Regions from separate parts of the Streptomyces sp. NPDC060049 genome, predicted to be linked through region 1. Evidence: riboswitches for the same ligand, from Rfam matches in the RefSeq annotation. Region 1 holds a riboswitch; each other region holds the start of a gene.

Evidence for each region. Region 1 has a riboswitch for cobalamin ahead of ACFWBY_RS31035 (ABC transporter substrate-binding protein). Riboswitches for the same ligand answer to the same signal wherever they lie in the genome.
Region 2: it holds a riboswitch for cobalamin, as region 1 does, so the genes downstream of both, ACFWBY_RS24705 (cobalamin biosynthesis protein) here and ACFWBY_RS31035 (ABC transporter substrate-binding protein) in region 1, are expected to answer to the same signal.
Region 3: it holds a riboswitch for cobalamin, as region 1 does, so the genes downstream of both, ACFWBY_RS13370 (energy-coupling factor ABC transporter permease) here and ACFWBY_RS31035 (ABC transporter substrate-binding protein) in region 1, are expected to answer to the same signal.

The regions. Positions count from the first base shown of each region.
Region 1 is NZ_JBHWVV010000021.1:70,501-74,318, reverse strand. Features, by position in the region: gene ACFWBY_RS31045 (DoxX family protein) at 1-418, opposite strand, end outside; gene ACFWBY_RS31040 (hydrolase) at 424-1,086, opposite strand; cobalamin riboswitch at 1,487-1,672, shown strand; gene ACFWBY_RS31035 (ABC transporter substrate-binding protein) at 1,900-2,973, shown strand; gene ACFWBY_RS31030 (FecCD family ABC transporter permease) at 3,136-3,818, shown strand, end outside.
Region 2 is NZ_JBHWVV010000013.1:205,648-209,465, forward strand. Features, by position in the region: gene ACFWBY_RS24700 (cobyric acid synthase) at 82-1,602, opposite strand; gene ACFWBY_RS24705 (cobalamin biosynthesis protein) at 1,599-2,564, opposite strand; cobalamin riboswitch at 2,602-2,744, opposite strand; gene ACFWBY_RS24710 (hypothetical protein) at 2,901-3,122, opposite strand; gene ACFWBY_RS24715 (anion permease) at 3,151-3,818, opposite strand, start outside.
Region 3 is NZ_JBHWVV010000006.1:183,498-187,315, reverse strand. Features, by position in the region: gene ACFWBY_RS13385 (SsgA family sporulation/cell division regulator) at 1-198, shown strand, start outside; gene ACFWBY_RS13380 (hypothetical protein) at 279-785, shown strand; gene ACFWBY_RS13375 (flavodoxin family protein) at 834-1,565, opposite strand; cobalamin riboswitch at 1,863-2,060, shown strand; gene ACFWBY_RS13370 (energy-coupling factor ABC transporter permease) at 2,089-2,787, shown strand; gene ACFWBY_RS13365 (energy-coupling factor ABC transporter substrate-binding protein) at 2,793-3,158, shown strand; gene cbiQ (cobalt ECF transporter T component CbiQ) at 3,162-3,818, shown strand, end outside.

The sequences.
Region 1 (3,818 bases):
CGGCCCACCACAGCGGGTACGGCGTGAGGCCGAGGGCCGCGTCGAGGGACCAGGCGCCGGGGCCGGTGGCGGCGAGGGCGGCGGCGGTCCCGATGAGGACGAGCGGGTACTCGTACCCGTCGTTCTGCACCCAGAGCCCGTGGCGGCGCTTCACGGTGAGCGCGACCGTCATGACCCCGATGGCGCCGGTCGCGGCGAGCGGGGTCAGGAGGCCGACCGCGAGCAGCAGGCCCGATCCGATCTGACCACCGCCCGCCGCCAGGGCGGTGAGGGCACCGCCGCGGAAGCCGTCGGCGCGGAACTCCTCCGTACCGCCCTCCAGTCCCTTGCCGCCCAGGTGCGAGCTGATCTTCTGCACACCGTGGCCGGCGACGAGCAGTCCCACCAGCAGACGCAGGATCAGAATGCCGGTGTCCACAGGGGTCAGCCGGCCGCGTGCGCGCCGATGACGCTCTGCGCGTACACGACGCCCAGGCCGTACGCACCCCCGTGAGCCTTGACGATCTCCATGACCGCGCCGTACGTCTCCTGACGCGCCCAGTCGCGCTGCAGCTCCAGGAGGACCTGGACCCAGGTCACCGGGACGGCGCCGGCGGCGATCATCCGCTGCAGCGCGTGCTCGTGGGCGGCCGGGCTGACGCCACCGGAGGCGTCGGTCACGACGTACACCTCGTAACCCTGCTCAAGCGCCGAGAGCGCGGGCAGCACCAGGCAGACCTCGGTCCACAGACCCGACAGGATGATCTTCTTGCGCCCGGTCGCCTTGACCGCCGCCACGAGCGCTTCGTCTTCCCACGCGTTCATGGTGGTGCGGTCGATGATCTCGTTCTTGGGGAACACCTCGGCAAGCTGCGGCAGCAGGGGCCCGGAGAACGACTCGGCGGCCACCGTGGTCAGAACGGTCGGAACGTCGAAAGCCTGAGCCGCCTTGGCGAGACCCACGGTGCTGTTGATGATCGCGGCACGGTCGCCGCTGCCGGTGCCGAAGAACATCTGCGGCTGGTGGTCCACGAAGACCATGACCGCGTTGTCGGGCGTGAGCAGGTCCCCGCTCGGGGCGGCCTGCACCTTGGTGATGTCGAACATGAGGGGTCCTCTCGAAGCAATCGGTAACGTGCCCCCCGCGTCCGCGGCTCGGCACTTCTTCAAGCTACGAGCCACCCGACCGACCGCGTTGACCTCCGGCGCCCAGGGGTTGGCACGACGGCGCACAACCGGTCAAGGACGAGATCCGCGCAGTGTCACGGGAGCGAACGCGCAAGGTCGCGACGCAGGCACACTCGCCCCGAGACCCTCCGAAACGGCGCGTCACCACACCCGACCCAACGAAGGGCCGCCTCACCAGCGGAAAAGGTCAGCGCGTTGAGGGCGACGACTCTCCTCGTCGAGGCCCAGGTCGCGCCGGCATTTCGGAATGCAGCCGACTCTCGTCGAAACGCACCCTGTTGTGGTTCGTCGCACAGTTGTGGGACTGGCGTCGACGTATCGGCTTCTGGGATGCTTCGGTCCGTCAAGCGACGGCGGAACGAGGAAGCCGGTGAGATTCCGGCACGGTACCGCCACTGTGTAGGGGGAGTGACTCCGCCATGGCCACCGCCCGTAAAGGGACGGGAAGGCCGGAGAAGCGTTGATCCCGAGTCAGGAGACTCACGCCGTCGCACCTCGATGTACGGGGCGGATTTCCCCAGGAGAGGCGGTGGCACTCGTGTGCCTGCGTACTTGTGTGAGCTTTGCGCTGTCGGCTGCCCATGGGAGCCGACCGGACCGGCCTGATTCCCGGTCCCGCTCCGTCGGACTCTGAAGAGCCTTCTCCCGCCACGGAGTTCCCCTCCCGTACAGCCGCATCACGCGCGCCGGTTCCCGGTGCGCGTTTCTCTACGCATGTCACCAGGAGTCACCTTGTCCGTACGACCAGCCATGCCCAGCCGCCGTCCGGCCGCCGCGGCCGCGTTCCTCGCCCTCGCGCTCGCACTCACCGCGTGCGGTGACGGCGGCGCGGACCGGCCCGCCGACTCCAAGGCCGCGGCGGCGGGTGACGGCTGCATCACCGATTTCGACCCGGGCAAGGACTACTTCCCGGCCAAGTCGGCGGTGAAGCACGCCGAGAACTTCACTCTCCGGTACGAGAAGAGCTACCAGGTCCTCACCGTCAACGAGCCGTACCCCAAGGGCAAGCCCGAGTCGTACGTGCTGGTCAAGTGCGGTGCCCCCAAGCCGAAGCTGACCGGCGACCTCGCGGGTGCCCCGCAGATCACCACCCCCGTCAAAAGCCTGCACTCCGCCTCGACCACACACCTGCCGCTGCTGACCGAGACCGGCACCCTGGACGTGCTGACCGGTGTGGCAAACGCCTCCAACATCAGCTCGGCCGAGGTGATCGAACGGGTGAAGGCGGGCGAGGTCATCGAGTACGCCAAGGACCGCACCCTCAACGCCGAGACGGTCATCGGCGCCAAGCCTGACGTGCTGATGACCCAGGGCACCGACGATCCCCAGTACCCCAAGCTGCGCCAGGCCGGCATCGCCGTCGTCGCCAACGCCGAGTGGCTGGAATCGAGCCCGCTCGGCCGCGCCGAGTGGGTCAAGGCGATGGCTGCGCTCACCGGGGCGGAGAAGCGCGCGGGCGAGGTCTTCGACACCATCGAGGGCGACTACCAGAAGGTCGCCGCCAAGGCCGCCGAGACGGTCAAGGCGGGCAAGCCCGTCCAGGTGCTGCCCGGCACCATGTACCAGGGCACCTGGAACATGGCCCCCGGCGGTAGTTACGCCGGCAAGCTGATCAAGGATGCCGGCGGCACCTACCCGTGGGCGGACGAGCCCGGCACCGGCAATCTCCAGCTGAACTTCGAGGCCGTGTACGCCAAGGACGGCGAGGCACCCGTTTGGCTGGTCGGCCAGCAGTGGAAGACCACCGCCGACGCGGTGAAGGCCGACAGCCGGTACGGCGAGCTGAAAGGCCGTCACCGCCGGTGAGGTCTGGACGAACACCAAGGCCCTGGGCCCCGGCGGCGGCAACGACTACTTCGAACGCGGTGTGCTGCGCCCGGACCTGGTCCTCGCCGACCTCTTCGCCCTGCTCCACCCCGACCGGGCCGAGGGCCACGCCTTCACCTTCTACACCAAGGTCCCCAAGGCGTGACGACCCGGACGATCGTCACCGCGGCCGCCACGCCGGCCCGCGCCCCGGACGAGACTCCGGACGCGCCGCAGCCCGGACGGCGCAGACGCCTCGCAGTCGTCGGCGCGCTCGCGGCCGGCACAGCCGCGCTGTTCGTGCTCACCATCACGACCGGCTCGCACCAGGTGCCCCTCGCGGAGGTGCTACGCGTCCTGTTCGGCGGTACCAGTGCCGACCCGAGGTGGGCCGTGATCGTCGAGGAGGTCCGGTTGCCGCGCGCGCTGACCGCCACTGTCGTCGGAGCCGCCCTCGCCGTGGCCGGCGTACAGATGCAGACGCTGTTCCGCAACGCGCTGGCCGACCCGTTCTCCCTCGGAGTGAGTTCGGGCGCCAGCATGGGCGTCGCCGCGGTCGTGGTCGGTACCGGCGGGGTGGCCGGCAGCTTCACCGGGAACCTGGCCGGGCTGGGACGCCTGGGCGTGGTGCTGGCCGCGTCCCTCGGCGCCGGCTGCGTGCTCGCACTCGTACTGCTGCTCTCACGGTGGGTGCGGTCGGCCGTCACCCTGCTCGTCATCGGCGTCATGATCGGCTCGGCAGCCACGGCGGCGGTCAGCGTGATGCTGGTGTACGCCCAACCCGAACGCGCCCAGCAGTTCGTCATGTGGGGTCTGGGCAGTTTCAGCGCCACGACCTGGCCCGA
Region 2 (3,818 bases), on a different contig from region 1:
CTCCTTCGATACGGGTACGGGTACGGGTACGGATGCGCGGGCTCGTGCGGCCGGGCGACGGTTCCCGCAGGGCCGCGGCCCTCACGGCGCGCCCGGCGGCAGGAAGGGGAGGCCCGACGGGGCTCCGGTCTCGATCAGCCGCAGCAGCGCGTCGGTATCCGCGTGTTCCTCGATCAGGTCGCCGAGCAGGTCCAGCTGTTCCTCCCGCAGGGTGGCGAAGGAGGTGTCCGGGGCCGGGACGAAGCGCCGTCCGGCGGCCGCGGCGACCTCGCGCAGGAACGCCCGGCGGAAGCCGTCGGACTCAAGCGATCCGTGCCAGTGCGTGCCCCACACCGAGCCGACGCGGCACCCGTCCAGGAAGGGGGTCCCGCCCAGGACTTCGGCCACGCCGTGGTGGATCTCGTAGCCCTCGACGGGCTCGCCGAGCGCCGAGCCCACGGGCCGCGCGAGGGTCTTCTCCCGCTCGAAGCGCACCCGTACCGGCAGCAGGCCGAGCCCCGGCACGGAGCCGGCCTTCGACTCGACCTCGTCCTCGATGTGTTCGCCCAGCACCTGGAACCCGCCGCAGATCCCCAGGACCGGCCGCCCCTCGGCGGCCCGCCGCGCCAGCGCGTCCGCGAGCCCGCGCTCGCGCAGCCAGGCGAGGGCCTTCACCGTGCCGCGGGTGCCGGGGACGACGACCAGGTCCGCGTCGGCGAGCTCCTCGGCCCGGTCCACGAACCGCACGACCACGCCCGGCTCCGCCGCGAGCGCGTCGACGTCCGTGAAGTTCGACATGAGCGGCACCGCGCACACCGCGATCCGCAGCACGTCCTCGCCGACGGGCGGGGCGACCACGGATTCCCGCACCGCGCCCCGCAGGGAGACCCGCAGGCCGTCCTCCTCGTCGATGCCCAGCCCGTGCTGGAAGGGGAGCACGCCGTACGTCGCGCGCCCGGTCAGGCCGCGCAGCATCTCCATGCCCGGTTCCAGCAGGGTGACGTCGCCGCGGAACTTGTTGACCAGGTATCCGGCGATCAGCGACTGGTCCTCGGGCGACAGCAGCGCCGTCGTACCGAAGAACGACGCGAAGACACCGCCGCGGTCGATGTCGCCGACCACGACCACGGGGAACCGCGCGGCCCGCGCGATGCCCATGTTCACGATGTCGGTCCGGCGCAGGTTGATCTCGGCCGGGCTGCCCGCCCCCTCGCAGATCACGGCGTCATACGTGCCCCGCAACTGCTCCAGGCAGTCCGTGACGATGCCGAGCAACTGCTCCTGGCGTCCGCCGTGGTAGCCGCGCGCGCTCATCTCGCCCACCGGCTTGCCCAGCAGCACCACCTGGCTGCTCCGGTCGCTGCCGGGCTTGAGCAGCACCGGGTTCATGAGCGCGGTCGGCTCCACGCGGGCCGCCTGGGCCTGCATGGCCTGCGCGCGCCCGATCTCGGCTCCCCCGCGGGTCACGAAGGAGTTCAGCGACATGTTCTGCGCCTTGAACGGGGCCACCTTCACGCCGCTGCGGGCCAGCCAGCGGCAGATGCCCGCCGTGACCACGCTCTTGCCCGCGTCCGATGTCGTACCGGCGACGAGGAGTCCCCCGCCGCGCCTCGCGCCGCTCATGCGCGTCCCTTCCGTGTACGGGATGTCCGGGATACCAGCGTCCGGGCAGCCACACAGGCCCCCAGCGCCACCCACGTCACCTGCCGCGACAGCCGTACCGCCCGCTCGATGTCCGCGACCTCCACGGGCCGCCCCGACTCCCCGTTCAGCACGGCCCGGTGCTCGACCCGCCCCCCGTACGCCAGGGTCCCGCCCAGCCGTACGCCGAGCGCCCCGGCGAACGAGGACTCCACCGGCCCGGCGTTCGGGCTGGGGTGCTTGGCGGCGTCCGCGCGCCAGGCCCGTACGGCTCCGCGCCGGTCGGGGCCGGCCAGCACGGCGGCCAGTGCGGTCAGCCGCGCGCCCGGCCAGCCCGCGACGTCGTCGAGCCGGGCCGAGGCCCAGCCGTAGCGCAGGTGACGGGGGGACTTGTGGCCGACCATCGCGTCCAGGGTGTTGACGGCACGGAAGGCCAGCAGCCCGGGGACACCGGCGAGGGCGCCCCACACCAGGGCTCCGACCACCGCGTCGGAGGTGTTCTCGGCGACCGACTCCACCACCGCGCGGGCCATCTGCTGCTCGTCGAGGGCCTGCGGGTCGCGCCCGCACAGGTGCGGCAGCCGCTCACGGGCCACTTCGGCGTCCCCGGCTGCCAGTGCTCCGCCGATGGCGCGGGCCTCCCGGCCCAGCGAGGTGCCGCCCACGACGGCCCAGGTGGCGGCGGCGGTCAGCGCGATGCGCGCGACCGGGCGGCGGGAGCGCACGGCGCGGGCGCCCAGCGCGCCGACGGCGGTCGCGCCCCCGGCGCAGATCAGGGTGTGTAGGACGCCCCGGGCGCGGTCGTCGCGCCACAGGGCGCGTTCGACGGCGGCGCAGGCTCGTCCGAAGGCGGCCACGGGATGCCCCCGGCGCGGATCCCCGAGGATCCGGTCGCCGATCAGGCCGGCCGTGGCGCCGTACGCGAAGACGCGGTCGGCACGCATGGTGGCAGGTATGTCCTCACTCAGGGTCCGCGCCCTGGTTCGACGTGTCCGGTGGCGAGAGTTCCTGGCTCCCGGTCGCACTCGCCCGAGTGCTCCGGTGACAGTGGCGGGACCGCGCCGGATTCGCACCGGACTTCCTCTCCATGCCGCCGTATTGGCTCGCGCAGTCCACCACGCACCGCGAATGCCCGTCAACTCGCCGTTGACCTGCGGCGGGGTGACGGGCCGAGCGGCCCCGGGCACGCGAAAGCTCCCCCCGGGACGAACCCGGAGGGAGCCTTCACACGTGGTGCCCGGCGTCGGACGCGGTGACCGCGAAGGTCCACCGGGGCCCCACTAGGAAACGATCAGGTAGATCCCGTAGGCCACGGCCGCAGCGCAGAGCGCGAAGCAGGCGTAGGCACCGCTGCGGGCCAGGGTGGCGGCGCCGCCCTGCTCGGTGGCGGCTTCGTGCTTGGACAGGCCCACCAGGCCGAGGGTGAACAGGGCCACGAGGGCGACGGTGGCGGAGAGGCTGACCCCGAAGACGGAGCCGAGTGCTTCCCAGTCGATCTTCATACCGCTGATTCCTCTGTCGTTCTCGGGGTCAGACCGCGGCGGCCGGAGCCACCGGGGTCGTCGCCGCGGCCGGGATGGTGGCCTTGAGTTCCTCGTCCGTCACCGCGGCGGTGCTGCCGGCGGCGGCGACGGTCGGGGGGACGGTGACGGCCGCGATCGCCGTGGTGACGACACCCGGCTCCTCGGTGTCGGCCGACGGGTCGTCGTTGACGTTGTTGTGGTCGACGACCTGGCGGCGGGAGATGAGCCAGATGGCGACGCAGGACGCGGCCAGGAAGACCGCGACCGCGGCGACGCCGATGTCACCGGTGCGCATGACCAGCTCGGCGCCGGCGGCGACCAGGGCGGCGGCCGGCAGGGTCAGGCCCCACGCGATGAACATGCGGGAGGCGGTGGACCAGCGGACCACGCCGCCCTTGCGTCCCAGGCCCGAACCCATGACGGCGCCGGAGCACGCGTGGGTCGTGGAGAGGGAGAAGCCGAGGGAGGAGGACGCCAGGATGACGCTGGCGGCCGAGGTCTGCGCGGCGAAGCCCTGCTGCGGCCGCAGGTCCGTCAGGCCCGAGCCCATGGTGCGGATGATGCGCCAGCCGCCCAGGTAGGTGCCCATCGCGATGGCCATGCCCGCGGAGACGATGACCCAGACCGGCGGGTTGGAGCCCGGGGCGAGCGCACCGCCGGCGACCAGCGCCAGGG
Region 3 (3,818 bases), on a different contig from region 1:
CAGGTGTGGCCGCGCTGGGAGGGCACCGAGCCGCGGATCTTCCTCGCCTTCAGCAACGGCGAGCAGGGGTGCGTGGTGTCCGCCCGCGCGAAGGAGGTACGGGAGCTGTGCCGGCGCATGACCGCCCTGGTGCCGCGCGGCCAGGAGCAGCGGCACTACGACCTCGACGCCGAGCTGAGCGCGCTCCTGCCCGGCTGAGCCAGGTGCAACCGCGCTCGCGCGGGCGGCGTCTTCCCTGGTGACACCAGTCCCCGTCTCTCGAGAATCAGGGGGACGTCATGAACCGTCCACGCCGTCGGCAGGCCACCGCACTGGGTACGGGCGCATTGCTCGCCACCACCCTCGCCTTCGCCGCGCCGGCCTCCTCCTCCGTCTCCTCCGCCCCCACCACCGCGCTCGTCGTCAACGCCCGCTGGGGCGGGCACTGCACGTACGACCGCTTGGTCGTCGACCTGCGCGGACACGTCCCCGCGGTCACCGTCACCCCCGTCCCCAAGCTGGTCCACGACGGGTCCGGCAAGCCCGTTCCGCTCGCGGGGAGGTACTTCCTGGAGATCCGCCTGCATCCCGCCGCCGGCCACGACGACGCGGGGCGCAACCTGTACCGCGGCCCCAAGGTCCTCAAGGTCTACCTGCCCAAGCTGAAGGGCATCGCCCTGACCGGCGACTACGAGGGGTACGTCACCCTCGGCGCCGCCTTCGACACCAAGCCCGTCTTCACCTCGTTCACGCTGCACGGCCCCGAGCGGTTCGTGCTGGACATCGCGCACCGCAACGTGTGCTGAGCACGGCGGCGGGGTCCGGCGCCGGCGCGGAGCCGTGCGCGCCGCGGGTCAGCGGTGCTCGGGGTTCGGGAAGTCGAAGCGGCAGCCCGCGTCCCACAGGGAACGCTGGTTGCCGTGCGCCGGCATCCCGCCGGACCGCTTGAGCAGGGCGGCCAGGTGCATCAGGTTCCAGCTCATGAAGGCCGTGTTCCGGTTGGTGAAGTCGTTGTCGGGACCGCCGGAGCCGGGGTCCAGGTACGAGGGCCCGGGCCCGGCCTCGCCGATCCAGCCGGCGTCGGCCTGCGGCGGGATCGCGTAGCCGAGGTGTTGGAGGCTGTAGAGGACGTTCATCGCGCAGTGCTTGACGCCGTCCTCGTTGCCGGTGATCAGGGCCCCGCCGACGCGCCCGTAGTAGGCGTACTGGCCCCGCTCGTTCAGGAGCGAGGAGCAGGCGTAGAGCCGCTCGATGACCTGCTTCATCACCGAGCTGTTGTCCCCGAGCCAGATCGGGCCGCACAGGACGAGGATGTCGGCGTCCATGATATGGCTGTAGAGGACCGGCCACTGGTCGCTCTCCCAGCCGTGCTCGGTCATGTCGGGCCAGACGCCGGTGGCGATGTCGTGGTCGACGGCACGGATGAGGGAGGTCCGGGCGCCGGCCGCCTCCATCACGGCGCGGCTCTTGTCGATCAGGCCCTCGGTGTTGCTGGTCTCGGGCGAGCGCTTGAGCGTGCAGTTGACGTAGACGGCGGTCAGGTCGGAGTAGTCGAAGGCGTGCGCGGTATCGGTGTCGTCGGCCACGCCCCAAGCCTCGCCGGGACCGGCCGGGGCCGCCACCGGGCCGCGCCCGTCCGTGGCGGGCCGGCCGGGCCCGGCGGCAGCCGGTCGCGTCCCGTCCCCGTCGGGATCGCGCTTGCGGAACAGCGCGGCGGAAGCAGGCGACCGGTTCGCGGCGCTGCCCGGGGTGGAGAACTCCCCTCTCGGGCCGTCCCCTTGGGCCGGGCCGTAAGGGGGTGGGAGCGGCGGGGGGCCGCCAAGCGGAACGCGCCTGACCGATCCGCTCGATTGGGGCGGGTTGTTACCGGTCCGTGCGGCCGACTAGGGTCAGCGGGCCTTGGTGTTCGGGAAACCGGTGGGAAACCGGTGCGGCCCTCGCCACTGTGATCGGGAAGTCCGGCTCCACTCCTGCGGGAAAGCCACTGGGCTGCGCGGGAGTTTCCGCGCCGGCCCGGGAAGGCGGAGTCGAGACATCAGCACCCGTGAGCCAGGAGACCGGCCGGGGCGCGTTGTCCATCCACGAGGTGCTGGAGAGGTCTCCCCACTCATGCATATAGCCGAGGGGTTCCTACCCCCTTTGCACGCGGCCGCCTGGGGCGCCGCGTCCGCTCCGTTCGTCGTCCACGGCGTTCGCTCGCTCACCCGCGAGGTGAAGGCGAACCCGGAGAGCACACTGCTGCTCGGGGCGTCCGGAGCCTTCACGTTCGTCCTTTCCGCCCTGAAGATCCCGTCCGTGACGGGGAGTTGCTCGCACCCCACCGGCACCGGGCTCGGGGCGATCCTGTTCCGGCCGCCGATCATGGCGGTGCTCGGCACCATCACCCTGCTGTTCCAGGCGCTGCTGCTGGCCCACGGCGGGCTCACCACCCTCGGCGCCAACGTCTTCTCGATGGCCGTCGCCGGCCCGTGGGCGGGCTACGCCGTCTACCGGCTGCTGCGGGGGGCGGGCCTTCCGCTGATGGTCACCGTCTTCTTCGGCGCCTTCTTCGCGGACCTGGTCACCTACTGCGTCACCAGCGTGCAGCTCGCGCTGGCCTTCCCGGACCCGGGCACCGGGTTCCTCGGCGCGCTCGCGAAGTTCGGAGGGATCTTCGCCGTCACGCAGGTACCGCTGGCCGTGAGCGAGGGCCTGCTGACCGTCCTCGTGATGCGGCTGCTGATGCAGGCGAGCAAGTCGGACCTGGTCCGGCTCGGGGTCGCGAAGCTCAAGCCCGCCACCACCGAGGAGAAGGCGGCGGTCCGATGAGCGGCATGTCGAAGAACGCGAAGATCAACACGCTGCTGCTGGCCGTGGTGGCGGCGCTCGCCGTACTGCCCCTCGCGCTGGGTCTCGGCGAGGGCAAGGAGGAGCCCTTCGCGGGCGCCGACGCGCAGGCGGAGACGGCCATCACCGAGATGAAGCCGGACTACGAGCCCTGGTTCTCCCCGCTCTACGAACCCCCGTCCGCCGAGATCGAATCCGCGCTGTTCGCCTTGCAGGCGGCGCTGGGCGCGGGCGTGCTCGCGTACTACTTCGGGCTGCGCAAGGGCCGGCGCCAGGTCCAGCTCCCGAACGCCCGGACGGCGGTCGCCGCCGCGGAGGCGGACCGGGCCGGGGCCGCGCCGAAGGAGTCGTAGGCGGTGCTGCCGATCGACGTCGCCGCGCACGGCAGCCGCTGGCGCGGCCGGCACCCGCTGGAGAAGGCCCTGCTCGGGATCGGGCTGACGGTCACCGCCGTGTGCCTGCCGCCCTGGCCGGGCGCGCCCCTGGTGGCCGGCGCCACCCTCGCCGTACTGCTCGGCCCGGCGGGGGTGGCCGGCCGGCAGCTGTGGCGGGCCTTCCGGCTCCCGCTCGGCTTCTGCCTCACCGGGGCGCTGCCGCTGCTGTTCGCGGTCGGCGGCCCGGCGGGGCTGCTCTCGCCGGCCCCCGACGGCCCGCGGCACGCCGCCGAGCTGCTCCTGCGCACCTCGGCGGCCTCCCTCGGGCTGCTGCTGTTCGCCTTCACCACCCCGGTCAGCGACGTGCTCCCCCGGCTGGTGCGGGCCGGGGTCCCGCCCCCCGTGGTCGACGTGGCCCTGGTCATGTACCGGATCGGCTTCCTGCTCCTCGACTCCACGGCCCGGGTTCGCCGGGCGCAGGCCGCCCGCCTCGGGCACACCGGCCGGGCGGCGGTGTGGCGCTCCCTGGCCGGGCTCGCCGCGACCTCCTTCGTACGGGCCTTCGACCGCGCGGCCAGACTCCAGGCGGGACTGGCCGGGCGCGGCTACGACGGCACGCTGCGGGTCCTCGTACCGGAG